DNA from 4 places in the Pseudomonas sp. A genome. Region 4 is predicted to be linked to each of the others. Evidence: predicted binding sites of a transcription regulator. Region 4 holds the regulator's gene; each other region holds the start of a gene.

Region 1 (4,300 bases), 600 kb from region 4:
GACAACATCATCACCGGCGGCAGCGGCAACGACGTGATGCGCGGCGGCGCCGGTGGCGACCGCTTCATCGGCGGCGCGGGCAATGACACCGTGTCGTACACCGATGCCAGCGCCGGTATCACCCTGAACTTCAAGACCGGCGTGCATGGTGGTATCGCCGCTGGCGACACCTTCGACAGCATCGAGGTGTACCAGGGCTCGAACTATGCCGACACCTTCATCAGCGACGCGCGCGCGCAGACCTTCGATGGCGGCCTGAACGACACGATGGACTATTCGCTGTCCGACCAGGCGGTGACGATCACCATCGACAACACCGGCGGCAAGGGCCAGGGCGGCGACGCCGAAGGCGACAAGTTCACCGGCATGTACAGTGTCATCGGCAGCAGCCAGAACGACACCTTCATCATGCAGGCGACGGGTTCGAGCAAGAGCTTCGCCGGTGGTGCCGGCAACGACGTGTACTACCTGCATGGCGCTGCCGGCGTGTTCGAGCAGGCCGGCGGCGGCATCGACGAGGTGCGCACCTCCCTGGCCAGCTACACCCTGACCAACGAAGTGGAAAACCTCACCTACATCGGCTCTGGCAATTTCACCGGTTATGGCAATGCCGGCAACAACGTGATTGTCGGTGGCGCTGGCAATGACACCTTGTTTGGCGGTGCCGGTGCCGACCGTTTCGTCGGCGGCGCGGGTATCGACACTGTTTCGTATGGCGACAGCACTGCCGGCATTCTCCTGAATCTCAAGACCGGCGTGCATGGCGGTATCGCCGAGGGCGATACCTTCGAGGGCATCGAGAAGTTCGTCGGCTCGTCGTCGGGCGATGTCTTCGTGGCCAACGACCAGCCCAACGACTTCAATGGCTCGCTAGGTGTCGATCTGTTGACGTTCGCCGGCGAGGGCGCTGGGGTTACGCTCGATCTGAACGCTACCGGTAATGACCTGTTCACCAGTATCGAGAGTTTCGAGGGTACGGCGTTCAACGATACGTTCGTGGGGACCACTGCGAACGAGAACTTCATTGGCGGTGCTGGCGCGGATGTGATCAATGGTGGGGCCGGTCGGGATTCGGCCTGGTACATCTCGAGCAATGCCGGCGTGTCGATCGATCTTGCCGCAGGTACTGTGGCTGGCGGGCATGCCGAGGGTGATGTGCTGAGTGGAATCGAAGGGCTGGCGGGCTCCGCGTTCGCCGATGTGCTCAATGGCGATGCCGGTGCGAACACGCTCTACGGCGCCGAAGGCGACGATGTCATCAATGGCGGTGCGGGCAATGACATCCTCTACGGGGATGGCATCTACTCCACCGATTTCGGTGCCCTGGCGCGCCCGGCGAACACCCAGGTCGCCCAGGCGGATGTCGTCAATGGCGGTGACGGCGACGACACCATCACCGGTGCGCTGAACGACACGGGTTCCGTCTACCATGGTGATGCCGGCAACGACACCATCCAGACCACCAACGGCAAGGCGTATGGCGATGATGGCAACGATCGCCTGGTTGGTAACGGTTTTGCCTACGAACTCTATGGTGGCGCCGGCGCCGATCGCCTGGACATGATGTCGGCCGGCTACGCCTTCGGTGGCGAGGGCAGCGATGTCTACACGATCTACTCCAAGGCGGGCGTGGTGATCCAGGATACCGGTAGCGCAGGTGTCGACGTGGTGGTGCTGAAGAACATCCAGACCTTCCAGGATGTCGTGGTGCAGAACGATGGCGTCAATGCCTTCATCTTCTCCAAGGCTGACTGGAATGCCGGCAACCTCGATTCGGGGGTGATGCTCAGCAACTGGTACGCCGGCTCGAACACCATCGAGTCGTTCCAGACCAACAACGGCGACACCTTCACCATCACCTGACAGGCAAGCGGCGTCTGACAGCGTCCGCAGGCGGCCAAGCCTTGCCGCTGTCAGACGCTCGCCGCCGAGATTTTGTCTCTCTGACAGCGTGCTTTTCGGCAAAGGCCCCGTAAACCGGGGCCTTTGTCGTTTCTGTGGTAATTGGCGCGAAACTTGCTAGAAGCTTCGTACAGCCACGGCGACCGGCAATCGATCGCCCGTGCAGCGGAGGATGACTGTGGACAAGATGCTTTACGTGGCCATGACCGGCGCCAGCCAGAACGCGCTGGCGCAGAAGGCCCATGCCAACAACCTGGCGAACGTTTCCACCAACGGCTTCCAGCGTGATCTGGAGCAGGCCCGTTCGATGCCGGTGTTCGGCGACAGCTTTCCGGCGCGTGCGTTTGCCATGAGCGAACGGCCGGCCACCGATTTCAGTGCCGGTCCGCTGGTGGAAACCGGTCGCGAGCTGGACGTGGCGGTCAGCGGCAACGGCTTCATTGCCGTGCAGGCCCCCGATGGCAGCGAGGCCTACGTGCGCACTGGCGGCCTGAACATTGACGCCCTCGGTGTGTTGCGCGCCGGCAACGGCATGGCGGTAATCGGCAATGGCGGTCCGATCGCCATACCACCGGAGCAGAAGGTCGAGATCGGCGATGACGGCACCATCAGCATCCGCGCCATGGGCGAGGACCCACGGGTGATGGCCGAGGTCGACCGGATCAAGCTGGTCAACCCTGACATCAAGGGCATGATCAAGGGCCAGGACGGGCTGATCCGTACCGCCAGCGGCCAGCCGGCCGACATGGACGTGAACGTGCGCGTGGTGTCGGGATTCCTCGAAGGCAGTAACGTCAATGCCGTGGAGGAAATGACATCGGTGCTGGCGCTGTCCCGACAGTTCGAGTTGCACGTCAAGATGATGAAAGCGGCCGAGGAAGGCGATCAAGCCATGGCTCGGGTTTTGCAGATCGGCTAATCACATTTGAACGGGTGCCGTAAAACAGGCGCACGAGGAGAACACTAAATGCTTCCGGCTCTTTGGGTCGCTAAAACCGGCCTTTCCGCCCAGGATACCAACCTGGCGGTCATCTCGAACAACCTGGCCAACGTCTCGACCACTGGCTTCAAGCGTGATCGCGCCGAGTTTCAGGACCTGCTGTACCAGATCAAGCGCCAGCCCGGTGCGCAGTCCACCCAGGACAGCGAGCTGCCTTCGGGCCTGCAGGTCGGTACCGGTGTACGTATCGTCGGCACCCAGAAGAACTTCCAGACCGGCAGCCTGCAGACGACCGAGAATCCGCTGGACATGGCCGTCAACGGTCGTGGCTTCTTCCAGGTGCTGCAGCCTGACGGCACCGTCTCCTATACCCGTGACGGTACCTTCCACCTGAACTCCGACGGCCAGGTCGTCACCGCCAACGGCTTCGCCCTGGAACCTGCGGTCGTCGTACCGCCGGATGCCCAGACCTTCACTGTCGGCCAGGACGGCACGGTGTCGATCACTACCCCCGGCAACCCGGCCGCGCAGGTCATCGGCAACATCCAGACCGCCGACTTCATCAACCCGGCGGGCTTGCAGGCCATCGGCGGCAACCTGTTCCTCGAGACCGCCGCCAGCGGCGCGCCGCAGATCGGCACGCCTGGCCTGAACGGTTTCGGCCCCACCCTGCAGAAAACCCTGGAGGCGTCCAACGTCAGCACCGTGGAAGAAATGGTCAACATGATCACCACCCAGCGTGCCTACGAGATGAACTCCAAGGTCATCTCCGCCGCCGACAAGATGCTGTCGTTCGTCACCCAGCAGCTGTAAGCCCTGGCGGCCCGATCAAGGCGGGCCGCTGATCATCCGCTCGCTGTTGCAGCGCCTGTTTCACCATGAGGTAAGTGTCATGAGCCGTCTGTTGTCCGTATTCGCCCTGGGGGGGGTGGTGTTGCTGGCTGGTTGCGTTGCGCCGACGCCCAAGCCAAACGACCCGTATTATGCGCCGGTCCTGCCGCGCACCCCGTTGCCGGCGGCGGCCAACAACGGCTCGATCTACCAGGCCGGTTTCGAGCAGGGTCTGTACACCGATCGCAAGGCGTTCCGGGTCGGTGACATCATCACCATCACCCTGAACGAGCGTACCTCGGCGAGCAAGAACGCCGGTTCCCAGATCCAGAAGAACAGCAAGGCCGATATCGGCCTGACCTCGCTGTTCGGCACCGTGCCCAACACCAACAACCCGCTGGGCAGCGGCGACCTCACGCTTGAAGCCGGTTACAGCGGCGACCGCTCCACCAAGGGCGACAGCAAGGCCACCCAGGGCAACACCCTGACCGGCTCCATCACGGTGACCGTGGCCGAGGTGCTGCCCAACGGCATCATCGCCGTGCGCGGCGAGAAGTGGATGACGCTGAACACCGGCGAGGAACTGGTGCGCATTGCCGGCCTGATCCGTGCCGACGACATCGCCAC
Region 2 (4,300 bases), 2.3 Mb from region 4:
CCGTACCAGGGTCTCGTCGTCGAGGTCGGTGGCGAACAGTTCGGCGTGGCGCGGGCGCATGCCGCCGTTGCCGCACACGTACAGGTTCCAGCCCTTGTCGGTGGCGATCACGCCGATGTCCTTGCTTTGCGCCTCGGCGCATTCGCGGGTGCAGCCGGACACCGCGAACTTGAGCTTGTGCGGTGAGCGCAGGCCCTTGTAGCGATCCTCCAGGCGCAGCGCCATGGCCACGCTGTCCTGCACGCCATAGCGGCACCAGGTGCTGCCGACACAGGATTTCACCGTGCGCGTCGACTTGCCGTAGGCGTGCCCGGTCTCGAAACCGGCGGCGATCAGCTCGCCCCAGATCAGCGGCAGTTCATGCAGCTGGGCGCCGAACAGGTCGATGCGCTGGCCGCCGGTGATCTTGGTGTAGAGGTCGTATTTCTGCGCCACCTGGCCGATCACGATCAGCTTTTGCGGGGTGATTTCGCCGCCGGGAATGCGCGGCACCACCGAGTAGGTGCCGTTTTTCTGCATGTTGGCCATGAAGGTGTCGTTGGTGTCCTGCAGCGGCACCAGCGCCGGGTCCATGATCGGCTGGTTCCAGCACGAGGCGAGGATGTTGCCTACCGCCGGCTTGCAGATGTCGCAACCCACGTGGCCCTTGCCATGGCGTTCGAGCAGCTCGCTGAAGGTGCGGATGCCCTCCACCCGCACCAATGCGTAGAGTTCCTGGCGGGTGTAGGCGAAGTGCTCGCACAGGCTCTTGTCTACCGTCACGCCACGGGCGGTCAGTTCGTGTTCGAACACCTGCTTGAGCAGGGCTGCGCAACCACCACAGCCGCTGGCGGCCTTGGTACAGCCCTTGACGGCGGCAAGGTCGGCGCAACCACTGTCGATGGCGGCGCACACCGCACCCTTTCTGACGTTGTGGCAGGAGCAGATGGTCGCGCTGTCGGGCAGCGCATCGGCGCCCAGGGCCGGCGCGCCACCGCCTTGCGGCAGGATCAGCGCGGCCGGGTCGGCCGGCAGGGCGATGCCATTCTGGGCATACTGCAGCAAGGTGTCGTAGTAGCTGTTGTCGCCCACCAGCACCGCGCCGAGCACCTGCTTGCCGCTGGCATCCACCACCAGCCGGCGGTAGGCGCTGTTGGCCTCGTCGATGAAGCGGTAGCTGCGTGCGCCGGGCGTGGCGCCGTGGGCATCGCCGATCGAGCCGACATCCACGCCCAGCAGCTTGAGCTTGGTCGACATGTCGGCGCCGGTGAAGTCGTCCGCCGCCTCGCCCAGCAGCCGCGCGGCCAGGTTGCGCGCCATGGCGTAGCCGGGGGCGACCAGGCCGAATACGCTGCCGTTCCACGACGCGCACTCGCCGATGGCGAAGATCCGCGGATCGCTGGTCCTGCACTGGCTGTCGATCACAACACCTCCGCGCGCGGCGATCTCCAGACCACAGGCCCGGCCCAGGGCGTCCTGTGGGCGAATGCCGGCGGAAAAGACGATCAGGTCGGTCTCCAGGTGTTCGCCACCGTCGAAGTTCATCCGGTAGCGGTACTGCTCGCCAGCGCTGATCGACTGGGTCGCGCGGGACAGGTGCACGCCCACGCCGAGGGCCTCGATCCGTGCCTTGAGCGCCGCGCCGCCTTCGCTGTCCAGCTGTACCGGCATCAGGCGTGGGGCGAACTCCACCACATGCGCCTCCAGGCCCAGGGACTTGAGGGCGTTGGCCGCCTCGAGGCCGAGCAGGCCGCCACCGACCACCACGCCACGCCGGGCATCCGCGGCGGCGGCGCGTATCGCGTCGAGGTCCTCGAGGGTGCGGTAGACCAGGCGCGCATTGCCGCTGGAGCCTTCGATCGGCGGCACGAACGGGTAGGAGCCGGTGGCCAGGATCAACTGGTCGTAGCCCAGGCGCCCCTCGGCGGTGAGCAGTTCCTGGCGCTCGCGATCGATGTCCAGCACCGCTTCGCCCAGGTGCAGGTGCACGCCGTGGCGGCTGTAGTAGTCCGGGGCGCACAGGGCCAGGGTCTCGGCGCAGCTGCCGGTGAAATACTCCGACAGGTGCACCCGGTCGTAGGCGCGCTGGCGCTCCTCGCCGAACACATGCAGCTCGAAGTGTGCCGTGGCGCCGCGTTCGATCAACTGCTCGACGCAGTGATGGCCGACCATGCCATTGCCGACGATGACCAGTCGTGCTCGTTGTGCCTCGTTCGCTGTTGCCTGCATAGCCGATCCTCGATCACGGAAAACGAAAAAGGCGCCTGGAGCCGAAGCTCCAGGCGCCTTTGCCTGTACTCATCAGTGTGAGGCCCCTGTTGACCGCCGTTGGTCGTTGGGGCTGTTGTGCATTGGGTGAAGCAGGGAGTGTGCCAGGCTTCCGGTCATCGCGGGGCAAGCCCGCTCCCACAAGGGTTGCAGCTTTGGGCGTGTGCTGGCCAGGTGGTGCGGGCGCACAAGCAGGGTGCAGCCCTCACCACCGTGGTGCATCAATACACATCCCGCCGGTAGCGCTTGTCCCGCCCCAACCCTTCGACATACGCCGCTGCCGCGGCCTCGTCCAGGCCGCCGTGCTGCGCCACCACCTGGCGCAAGGCCGCATCCACATCCCGGGCCATGCGCTGGGCATCGCCACAGACATACACATGCGCGCCGTCCTGCAGCCAGCGCCACAGCTCGGCGCCCTGTTCCAGCAGGCGTTGCTGCACATAGATCTTCTGCGGCTGGTCGCGGGAGAACGCGGTGCTCAGGCGCACATGGCCCTGTGCTTCCCAAGCCAGCAACTGCTCGCGATAGTAGAAGTCGTGCTCCTCGTGCTGCTCGCCGAAGAACAGCCAGTTGCGGCCAGACGCAGCGCGTTCCCGGCGTTCTTCGAGAAACGCCCGGAAGGGCGCGATGCCGGTGCCGGGGCCGATCATTACGATGGGCGTGCCGTCGTCGTCGGGCAGGCGGAAGTGTCTGGATGGTTGGGCAAAGATGGCCACTTCGACGTCCGCAGCACGGTCGGCGAGAAAGGCCGAGCAGACCCCCTTGCGTTCACCGTAGCGCACTGTGGACACCGTCAGGTGCACCTGCCCGGGATGCGCCTTGGGGCTTGAGCTGATCGAGTACAGCCGCGGTTGCAAGGGCTTGAGCAAGGTCAGCCAACGGCTCAGTGGCCATTGCCGGGGAAACTCGCGCAATACATCGGCCAGTTGCCGGCCCCATAGCCAGTCCTTGAGCGCGGTCTTGCACTCAGGCTGCAACAACTGTTGCAGAGAGGGTGCGTTTTCGCTGAGCGCTTCGAGCTGTCGTGGCGTGACACGGGCGATCTCCAGATGCCGCTCCAGCGCCAGGCTCAGGGGCATCGGCGTCTGACCTTCAAGCTCGACCGCGGCCTGGCCATCGAGTTGCATCAGGCTGAGCAGCTCCTGGACCAGCGCCGGGCAGTTGCGCGGCCACACGCCCAGGGCATCACCGGGCTGATAGTCCAGGCCGCTACTCGTGAGGTCGAACACCAGTTGGCGGGTTTCCTTGGTCGAGCCAGGGCCGTTGAGCAGGCGGTTCTGCACCAGGCGCGCAGGCCATGGCTGGTGCCTGCCGTGAGATTCGGCGGTTGCTGGTGCCGATGTCGCGGGGGTGTTTGTGCCGAGGGCCGCCAGCAGGGCCTCGAGCCACGCACTGAATGCGGCATCGAAATCCGGCTCGCAGTCGACCCGCTCCAGCAGACGCTGGCCGCCCAGTTCCGCCAGGCGCTGGTCGAGCTTGCGACCGAAGCCGCAGAACTGGTCGTAGCTGGAGTCGCCCAGGGCCAGTACCGCATAGGGCAGCTTGACGCAATCGACGTCGCCCGCGCCCTGCAGGGCCTGCCAGAACGAGGCGCCACTGTCCGGGGCGTCGCCGTCGCCGAAGGTGCTGGCAATCAGCAGTACGCTGGCGCAGCCGCGCAGTTGCGCCGGGCTGACACCTTCCATGCTGCTGAGCTCCACCGTCAGCCCCGCTTCGCGCAGGCGTTTCGCGCAGCGCTCGGCCAGCGCCTCGCCGTTGCCGGTCTGCGAGGCCCACAGCACGCGATGGCAAGGTAATCCCGCCTGTGCCTGAGGCTGGGCGAACAGCCCCGCCAGCAGACCATCGACGAACAGGCGTCGGGTCGGCGCCAGCGGTGCGTTAGCCGGCAGGCTTGGCACGCCTTCGGCCCGCGCCTGTTGCAGGCCGAGCAGGAAACCTTGCAGGTAATGCCGCTCCTCCTCGGCAAGCACCGGGGCAGGCTGTGTCTCCAGGCCCAGCAGGCGGGCGAGGGTGGCGGTCGGCATGGTGACGGGCTCCGAAGGAATGGCGACGT
Region 3 (4,300 bases), 2.9 Mb from region 4:
CATCGGGTCGGCCAGGGCGCCGCCCTCGGCCGCGATACGTGGCCAGCCGGCGCGGATCAGCACCGCCGCCGCCAGGTTCTCCTTCAGGGGCGCAGCACCCTGCTGCAAGCGATAGCCACGCTGGTGCAGGCTGTGGCCGGACAGGTCGAGGGAAAGGATCGCCTCGCCACGGTCCAGGCGCAGGTGCACGCGCACATCCGGGTCGACCTTCTCCACCGACGGGCGCAGGCCTTCGCGGTTGCGCAGCTTGTCGACGATCGCATCCTTGACCTTGAGCGCGCCGAAGTGGGTGTTGTCGATGCCTGAGCCATGGCCGCTGAACTCCACCGCCAAGGTGCCATCAGCCGCCAGGTGGTCGGCCCAGTCGACGGCATTCACGCCGTCGTACAGGTCGTCGGCGTTCTTCATCGAGAAGCGCTTGAGCACCAGCAGCACGCGGTTAGCCAGGCGCGACCAGAGGCACAGGCGATAGGCGGTTTCCATGTCGGCGTCGCCGCGAATGGCCGAGGTGTGCTCACGCACCTCGTTCAGGCCCAGTTGACGGGCTTCCTCGGCGAGCAGGCCTTCAAGACCCTTGGGGCAGGTAAGGTAAAGTTCGAAACGGTCCGACATGTGCAATCCAGAGCCTTTGGCTAGGTAGATGGCGAGCCGACGCATCGGCTGCCGCTGTTAGCCCGCACGCCTTTCCAGCAGGCGTCCGGGTGGCCCGACGAAACGCTCGCCAGGCCTGGCCGCCCGGTCGATCATGCCTTTGCCGGGTGGCGAAAGAGGCTTTGATCGTCGGGCAGTATGAAAATTGCGTGGACGTCGGGCTCAGATGTGACCCTTCGTCGCATTACCAAATATTACTGTCATCATCCAGCAACGCTGGCCAATTGACGTCAAGGTTGGGTAAACCCTGATCATAGCGGGCTCAACGGCAAACAAGGTTGAGTCGCATTTATTTACTTATCCCCTCACCTTCGGAAAGGTTACGTCCTTATGACAAATCGATCATTCACACTGTGACCTGCATTCGTTAGAACTGATCTCAGGTCGCACCGCAACGGGGCGGCACTTTCAACCCGCCACGCCAGCAGCGGGTGCACTTCGGCAGAACGATTCTGCCCGGCCTCGGAGAGGCCGACGGGACATTTCAGTCAACAAGTGAGGGCAATACCTTATGAGTGGAAAAAGAATGAAACGTAGTTCCGAGGAGAAAGAAAAAGCACGCGGTTTTCTTTACGGCATACAAGGTAAATCCCGAGAACTGTGCCCAAAACAGGAAGGTACAGCTGGCCATCAAAACTGGATGAACGGTTGGCGCAACGGCCGTGAAGCATACTGGAATGCAGAGACCGGCATCGCTGGCATTTCTACCCGAAACGAGAACCACGCACTTGGCTGAACGAGGACACTGAATTCGAGTCACCATGCGCGCCCTATCCGGGCGGCGGGCTGCGGCCCAGGGGCCCCTTTGAAGGGGCCCTTTTTTATGCCCTTTTTTTCATCCTATCCGGCGGGCAACGTGGGAGCGGGCTTGCCCCGCGATGGCGTCCGCCCAGGCAACTTGTCCTGGCGCCATCGCGGGACAAGCCCGCCCCCACGGCTACCGGTTCATTTCATGCTTTCGGCATCGCGGCAATGGCATCCACTGCTTCACGAATCAGCGACGGGCCTTTATAGATGAAGCCCGAATAGATCTGCACCAGACTCGCCCCTGCGGCGATCTTCTCGGCCGCATGACGCCCCTCGGTGATCCCGCCCGCCGCAATGATCGGCAGCTTGCCACCCAGCTCACCAGCGAGCACTTTCACCGTGTGAGTGCTCTTTTCCAGCACCGGCGCACCCGACAAACCACCAGCCTCGCCACCGAACGGCAGGCCTTCGACGCCCTCGCGCCCCAGGGTGGTGTTGGTGGCGATCACCGCATCCATCCCCGATTCGACCAACGCCGCCGCCACCAGGGCGGTCTCCTCGTCACTCATGTCCGGCGCGATCTTGATCGCCAGCGGTACGCGCTTGCCGTTTGCCTGCGCCAATTGCTCACGGCGCTCGGCCAGGGCATCGAGCAGTTGCTTGAGCGAATCGCCGAACTGCAGCGAACGCAGGCCGGGGGTATTCGGCGAGCTGACGTTGACGGTGATGTAGCTGGCGTCGTTGTAGACCTTCTCCAGGCAGATCAGGTAGTCGTCCTGGGCCCGCTCGACCGGGGTGTCGAAGTTTTTGCCGATGTTGATACCCAACACGCCGGTGTACTTCGCGGCACGCACCCGCGCCAGCAGGTGGTCGACGCCCAGGTTGTTGAAACCCATGCGGTTGATGATGGCCGTGGCCTCCGGCAAGCGGAACAGCCGCGGCTTTGGGTTGCCCGGCTGCGGGCGCGGCGTCACGGTGCCGATCTCGACAAAGCCGAAGCCCAGCTGGGCAAAGCCGTCGATGGCCGCGCCGTTCTTGTCCAGGCCGGCGGCCAGGCCGACCGGGTTGGCGAAGTTCAAGCCCATCACCGTTACCGGCAACGCCGCCGGCTGCTTGCACAGCAGGCCGTTGAGCCCGAGACGGCCACCGGCGCCGATCAGGTCCAGCGAGAGGTCGTGGGAGGTTTCCGGGGAGAGCTTGAACAGCAGCTGGCGGGCCAGGGTATACATGGGCGGGCGGACTCGCGGTGTGTGAGGGGGCGATTATAGCCAGCGCGTCGCCGGGGCGACAGGGCAATGGCACATGGGTTGCTAAGTCCGTTGCATGCAGTCAATCGCGAACGCCCGAGGATTCTCGTGAACACAGCCCTCCCGACAACGCCCCTGGCCTGGGTCAACGGCAGCGACGCGCCGGAAAAGCCCAGCCTGGACATCGGTTTCATGGCCCTGACCGACTGCGCCTCGGTGGTGGTCGCCGCCACCCAGGGCTTCGCCCAGCAGTTCGGCCTGACCCTCAACCTGCGCCGCCAGGCCTCCTGGGCCGGGCTGCGCGACAAGCTGGTCAGTGGCGAACTGGACGCCGCCCATTGCCTCTATGGCCTGGTGTACGCGGTGCACCTGGGCATCGGCGGCGTGCCCGCCAGCCCCCTGGCCGTGCTCATGGGCCTTAACCAGAACGCCCAGGCCATCAATCTCTCCCCCGCGCTGCAGTGCAAGGGCGTGACCAGCCCCGAGGCACTGGCGCGGCTGGTGCACCAACAGGGCGCACAACTGACGTTCGCCCAGACCTTTCCGACTGGCACCCATGCCCTGTGGCTTTACTACTGGCTGGCCAGCCAGGGCATCCACCCGCTGCGCGACGTGACCAGCGTGGTGGTGCCCCCTGCGCAGATGGCCGCCCACCTGCAGGCCGGGCGCATCGACGGCTTCTGTGTCGGCGAACCCTGGTCGGCGGACGCCGTCGCCAAGGGGCAGGGCTTCACCCTGGCCACCAGCCAGTCGATCTGGCCCGACCATCCGGAAAAGGTCCTGGCCAGTGCCCGCGGCTTCGTCGAACAGTACCCCAACAGCACCCGGGCGCTAATCAAGTCGGTACTCGCCGCCGCACGCTTCATCGAGCAGAGCCAGGAGAATCGCCGTGGCACGGCGCAACTGCTCAGCGGCAGCGCCTACCTGGGCTCCCCGGTCGGCAGCATCGAGCCGCGCCTGATCGGCGACTACCAGGATGGCCTGGGCCATCGCTGGCACGATCCCCACGGCCTGCGCCTGTTCGACCAGGGTCGGGCCAACCTGCCGTACCTGTCCGATGGCATGTGGTTCATGACCCAGTTCCGCCGCTGGGGCCTGCTGCGTGACGACCCGGACTACCTGGCGGTCGCCAGCCAGGTGCAGCAGCTGACGCTGTACCGCGAAGCCGCCACGGCGTTGGGCGTACCTTGTGCCGACCCGCCCATGCGCAGCAGCCTGCTGATCGACGGCAGCCGCTGGGACGGCAGCGACCCCCATGGCTATGCGCGCAGCTTCGCACTGCACGCCCTGGACGCGGCGCCTGACGCCCGCGCCCATCGCTGAGGGTCCAGCCATGTTGCGTATCCTGCTGATCGACGACACGGAAAAAAAAGTCGGCCGCCTCAAGGCCGCCCTGATCGAGGCCGGCTTCGAGGTGATCGAGGCCAGCAGCCTGAGCATCGACCTGCCCGCGTGTGTCGAAACGGTGCACCCGGACGTGGTGCTGATCGATACCGAGTCACCAGGCCGGGACGTGATGGAACAGGTGGTGCTGGTCAGCCGCGACCGCCCGCGTCCCATCGTGCTGTTCACCGACGAGCATGACCCCGGTGTGATGCGCCAGGCGATCCAGGCCGGGGTCAGCGCCTACATCGTCGAGGGTATCCAGACCACGC
Region 4 (4,300 bases):
GCCGCTGACGATGATCAGGCGCATGTTCAGTGCTCGTTCTGTACGTCCAGGACGACCTGGTAAAGGGTCTCGCTGCTGTCGGCGGCACGCAGGCGATCGCGGACCTCCTTGCGATCGAGCATGCTTGCGATCTGGCGCAGCAGTTCAAGGTGGGCATCGGTGGCGGCTTCCGGGACCAGCAGGACGAACAGCAGGTCGACCGGGGCGCCATCGATGGCATCGTAATCGATGGGGGCATCCAGGTGCAGCAGGGCGCTCACTGGCGCGGTGCAGCCCACAAGCCGGCAGTGGGGAATGGCGATGCCATTGCCAAAACCGGTGGAGCCCAGCTTTTCCCGAGCGATGAGCTTGTCGAAGACGTCTTGCATCTCCAGCTCGGGTACTTGCTCGGCGATCAGGTTGGCGACCTTTTCCAGGGCGCGCTTTTTACTGCCGCCCGGCACGTTCACGAGGGAACGGCCGGGGGTCAGGATGGTTTCAAGTCGGATCATGGATGAGGGGGATCAGCGGGCGGCTGCGCCTTGCAGCAGGCTTTGCTGTTTTTCCTTGTGTTTTTTCAGTTGGCGATCAAGTTTGTCTGCCAGGGCGTCGATCGCCGCATACATGTCTTGATGTTCGGCGTTGGCGACGACTTCGCCACCGGGAATCTGGAGTGTGGCTTCCACCTTCTGCTGCAGCTTCTCGACCTTCATGATCACCGTCGCATTGGTGATCTTGTCGAAATGACCCTCCACGCGGGCGAGCTTTTCGAGCACGTAATCGCGCAGTGGTTGGGTGACTTCTACATGCTGTCCACTGATGTTGACTTGCATACAGCTTCTCCTTTGTTGCCCGTGCATAAAGAGGCAGGTATTGCACCTGCCACTGAAACGCTGTGGCACATCCCGGGGCTACATCAGTCGCTTGCGCTCGCTCGACGGGGCGATGCCCAACGATTCGCGGTACTTGGCGACGGTGCGACGGGCTACCTGGATGCCTTGTGCCTCCAGTAAACCAGCGATCTTGCTGTCACTCAATGGCTTTTTCTGATTTTCCGCCGCCACCAGTTTCTTGATGATCGCGCGGATCGCCGTGGACGAGCATTCGCCGCCTTCGGCGGTGCTCACGTGGCTGGAGAAAAAGTATTTCAGTTCGTAGATGCCGCGCGGGGTGTGCATGTATTTTTGCGTGGTCACCCGGGAAATGGTCGACTCGTGCATGCCCACCGCCTCGGCGATATCGTGCAGCACCAGCGGCTTCATGGCCTCGTCGCCGTGGTCGAGGAAGCCGCGCTGGTGCTCGACGATCTGCGTCGCCACCTTCATCAGCGTCTCGTTGCGGCTCTGCAGGCTCTTGATGAACCAGCGCGCTTCCTGCAACTGGTTGCGCATGAAGGTGTTGTCGGCGCTGGTGTCGGCGCGGCGGACGAAGCCGGCGTACTGCGGGTTGACCCGCAGGCGCGGTACCGCTTCCTGGTTGAGCTCGACCAGCCAGCGCTCGCTGTCCTTGCGCACGATGACGTCAGGCACGACGTACTCGGGCTCGCTGGACTCGATCTGCGAGCCGGGGCGCGGGTTGAGGGTCTGCACCAGTTCGATGACCTGGCGCAGTTCGTCTTCCTTGAGCTTCATGCGGCGCATCAGCTGGCTGTAGTCGCGGCTGCCGAGCAGATCGATGAAGTCGGTGACCAAGCGCTGGGCCTCACTCATCCACGGTGTCGAGGCCGGCAGCTGGCGCAGTTGCAGCAGCAGGCATTCGCCCAGGGAACGGGCGCCAATGCCGGCAGGTTCGAACTGCTGGATGCGGTGCAGCACCGCCTCGACCTCGTCCAGCTCGATGTCGAGCTCCGGATCGAAGCCTGCGCAGATCTCCTCGAGGGTGTCTTCCAGGTAGCCCTGGCTGTTGATGCTGTCGATCAGGGTAACGGCGATCAGGCGGTCGGTGTCGGACATCGGCGCCAGGTTGAGCTGCCACAGCAGGTGGCTCTGCAGACTCTCGCCGACCGAGGTGCGGGTGGTGAAGTCCCACTCGTCGTCATCGTTGCTCGGCAGGCTGCTGGCGCTGGTCTGGTAGATGTCTTCCCAGGCGGTGTCGACCGGCAGTTCGTTGGGGATGCGCTCGGCCCATTCGCCGTCTTCGAGGTTTTCCGCGGTGCTGCTGGTACTGGTTTCCTGGAAACTGTTGTCCTGGACTTCGGCGGTCGGCTTGTTCTCGGCGTTGTCCGCCATCGGATCGCTGTTGTCGAAGTCCTCGCCGTCTTCCTGACGTTCGAGCATCGGATTGGACTCCAGCGCTTCCTGGATTTCCTGCTGGAGGTCCAGGGTGGAGAGCTGAAGCAGACGGATGGCCTGTTGCAACTGCGGGGTCATCGTCAGTTGCTGGCCCATTTTTAGGACGAGCGATGGTTTCATGGCTGGGGCTTGATACCTTGTTGCCGGCGCGCATGCGCCATCCACTACACGGAGGGCGCCTGGGCGCCGATTTTAAGCAAGTTGTATGCCTGAAATTGCAGCGTTTGCCTAGAGCACTGTAACAACTTAAGCCTCGAACAGGCGCTTGCGCCAGTGCTCCGGGCAGGCCGGGGTCAGAGTCGGAACTCGTGCCCCAGGTACACTTCCTTGACCAGCTGGTTGGCCAGGATGGTCTCGGCGTCGCCTTCGGCGATCAGCTGGCCATCGTTGACGATGTAGGCGGTCTCGCAGATGTCCAGGGTCTCGCGAACGTTGTGGTCGGTGATCAGTACGCCGATGCCCTTGTTCTTGAGGTGGTGGATGATCTGCTTGATGTCGCCCACGGAGATCGGGTCGACACCGGCAAAGGGTTCGTCCAGCAGGATGAACTTGGGCGCGGTGGCCAGGGCGCGGGCGATCTCGACGCGGCGGCGTTCACCGCCGGAGAGGCTCATGCCGAGGTTGTCGCGGATGTGGCTGATGTGGAATTCCTGCAGCAGGCTTTCCAGCTCCTTGCGCCGGCCGTCGCGGTCGAGGTCCTTGCGGGTCTCGAGGATGGCCATGATGTTGTCGGCCACCGACAGCTTGCGGAAGATCGAGGCTTCCTGCGGCAGGTAGCCGATACCGGCCTGGGCGCGGCCGTGCATGGGCTGGTGGCTGACGTCGAGGCTGTCGATCAGCACGCGACCCTGGTCGGCCTGGACCAGGCCGACGATCATGTAGAAACAGGTGGTCTTGCCGGCGCCGTTGGGGCCGAGCAGGCCGACGATCTGGCCGCTGTCGATGGACAGGCTGACGTCGCGAACGACCTGCCTGCCCTTGTAGCTCTTGGCCAGGTGCTGGGCTTTGAGGGTTGCCATTTACTCGGCCTTTTTCTTCGGTTGAATGACCATGTCGATGCGCTGACGTGGTGCAGTCACGTTGCCACCGCGACCGGCGGTAGCCACCTGGGTCTTGGTGTTGTAGACGATCTTCTCGCCTTCGGTGGTGTTGCCTTCGTTCTCGACCTTGGCGCGGTCGGTAAGGATCACCGTGTCTTTCTGCGCCTGGTATTGGATGGTCACGGCCCAGCCTTTCATCTTGTCGGGCTTGGCGGCGCTCTGCTGCTGCTCGAAGTAGGCCAGGTTGCCCACCGAGGTGACCACGTCGATGTCGCCGGAGGCGGAGCGGGTCATGGTCACGGTGTTGCCTTTGATCATCATCGAACCTTGGGTGATGATCACGTCGCCGGTGTAGGTGGCAACGCCCTGCTTGTCGTCCAGGTGGGCGTTGTCCGCCTGGATGCGGATCGGCTGGTCACGGTCGTTCGGCAGGGCGAAGGCGCTCGCGCTTCCCAGTGCTACGCCCAGGCTGAGCAGAAGGGGGATGGTTTTAACGAGCCTCATACTGTCCTCTTACGTTAGAGAGCAGGTCCATCCTGCCTTCTTTCAAATACGCTTTCATTCCTTTGCCCGTAGTCGTGCCACCGGCGCCGTCGATTCTAACGGCTTGCTCGGTCTGCGCATATTGCTTCTGCGGGAACACGGTCATGCGTGTGCTGGTGATGATGGTTTCACGTTGCTTGTCGTCGGTGCGCGCCACGCGCACATCGTCGATCAGTTCGACCTCGGTGCCGTCCGGGTTGACCTCGGCGCGCTTGCTCTGCACGTGCCAGGGGTACTCGGTGCCGCGGTACATGTGCAGGTCGGGCGTGGTTACCAGGGTGACCTCGCTGGCCTTGAGGTGCTCGACCTTGGCGGCGGTCATCTCGTACTGCAGCTTGCCGTCGGGCAAGAACTGCAGGCTGTGGGCGTTGATCGCGTAGTAGTCGATGGCACTCTGGTCGACCTGAGCCTGCGGCTGGTCGAGGAAGGTCTCCGGGCTGATGTTCC

Evidence for each region. Region 4 encodes sigma-54, which starts transcription at its own class of promoters, with help from an activator protein. Its sites were predicted from a motif close to ANTGGCATNNANNTTGCTNT; they were not measured.
Region 1: a site for sigma-54 is predicted at 2,004-2,023, ahead of AC0MAZ_RS22240 (flagellar basal body rod protein FlgF). Genes of this name have one in related genera too.
Region 2: a site for sigma-54 is predicted at 2,337-2,356, ahead of nirB (nitrite reductase large subunit NirB). Genes of this name have one in related genera too.
Region 3: a site for sigma-54 is predicted at 2,693-2,712, ahead of AC0MAZ_RS11975 (CmpA/NrtA family ABC transporter substrate-binding protein). Genes of this name have one in related genera too.

Annotation. Positions count from the first base shown of each region.
Region 1 is NZ_CM149873.1:4,980,787-4,985,086, reverse strand. Features, by position in the region: gene AC0MAZ_RS22245 (beta strand repeat-containing protein) at 1-1,863, shown strand, start outside; gene AC0MAZ_RS22240 (flagellar basal body rod protein FlgF) at 2,081-2,821, shown strand; gene flgG (flagellar basal-body rod protein FlgG) at 2,870-3,655, shown strand; gene flgH (flagellar basal body L-ring protein FlgH) at 3,735-4,300, shown strand, end outside.
Region 2 is NZ_CM149873.1:2,065,936-2,070,235, forward strand. Features, by position in the region: gene nirB (nitrite reductase large subunit NirB) at 1-2,208, opposite strand, end outside; gene AC0MAZ_RS09390 (molybdopterin-dependent oxidoreductase) at 2,469-4,300, opposite strand, start outside.
Region 3 is NZ_CM149873.1:2,627,667-2,631,966, reverse strand. Features, by position in the region: gene rlmKL (bifunctional 23S rRNA (guanine(2069)-N(7))-methyltransferase RlmK/23S rRNA (guanine(2445)-N(2))-methyltransferase RlmL) at 1-612, opposite strand, end outside; gene rmf (ribosome modulation factor) at 1,178-1,387, shown strand; gene AC0MAZ_RS11980 (quinone-dependent dihydroorotate dehydrogenase) at 1,602-2,627, opposite strand; gene AC0MAZ_RS11975 (CmpA/NrtA family ABC transporter substrate-binding protein) at 2,754-3,968, shown strand; gene AC0MAZ_RS11970 (ANTAR domain-containing response regulator) at 3,979-4,300, shown strand, end outside.
Region 4 is NZ_CM149873.1:5,578,377-5,582,676, reverse strand. Features, by position in the region: gene rapZ (RNase adapter RapZ) at 1-24, opposite strand, end outside; gene ptsN (PTS IIA-like nitrogen regulatory protein PtsN) at 27-491, opposite strand; gene hpf (ribosome hibernation-promoting factor, HPF/YfiA family) at 504-812, opposite strand; gene AC0MAZ_RS24880 (RNA polymerase factor sigma-54) at 891-2,390, opposite strand; gene lptB (LPS export ABC transporter ATP-binding protein) at 2,564-3,289, opposite strand; gene lptA (lipopolysaccharide transport periplasmic protein LptA) at 3,290-3,814, opposite strand; gene lptC (LPS export ABC transporter periplasmic protein LptC) at 3,801-4,300, opposite strand, start outside.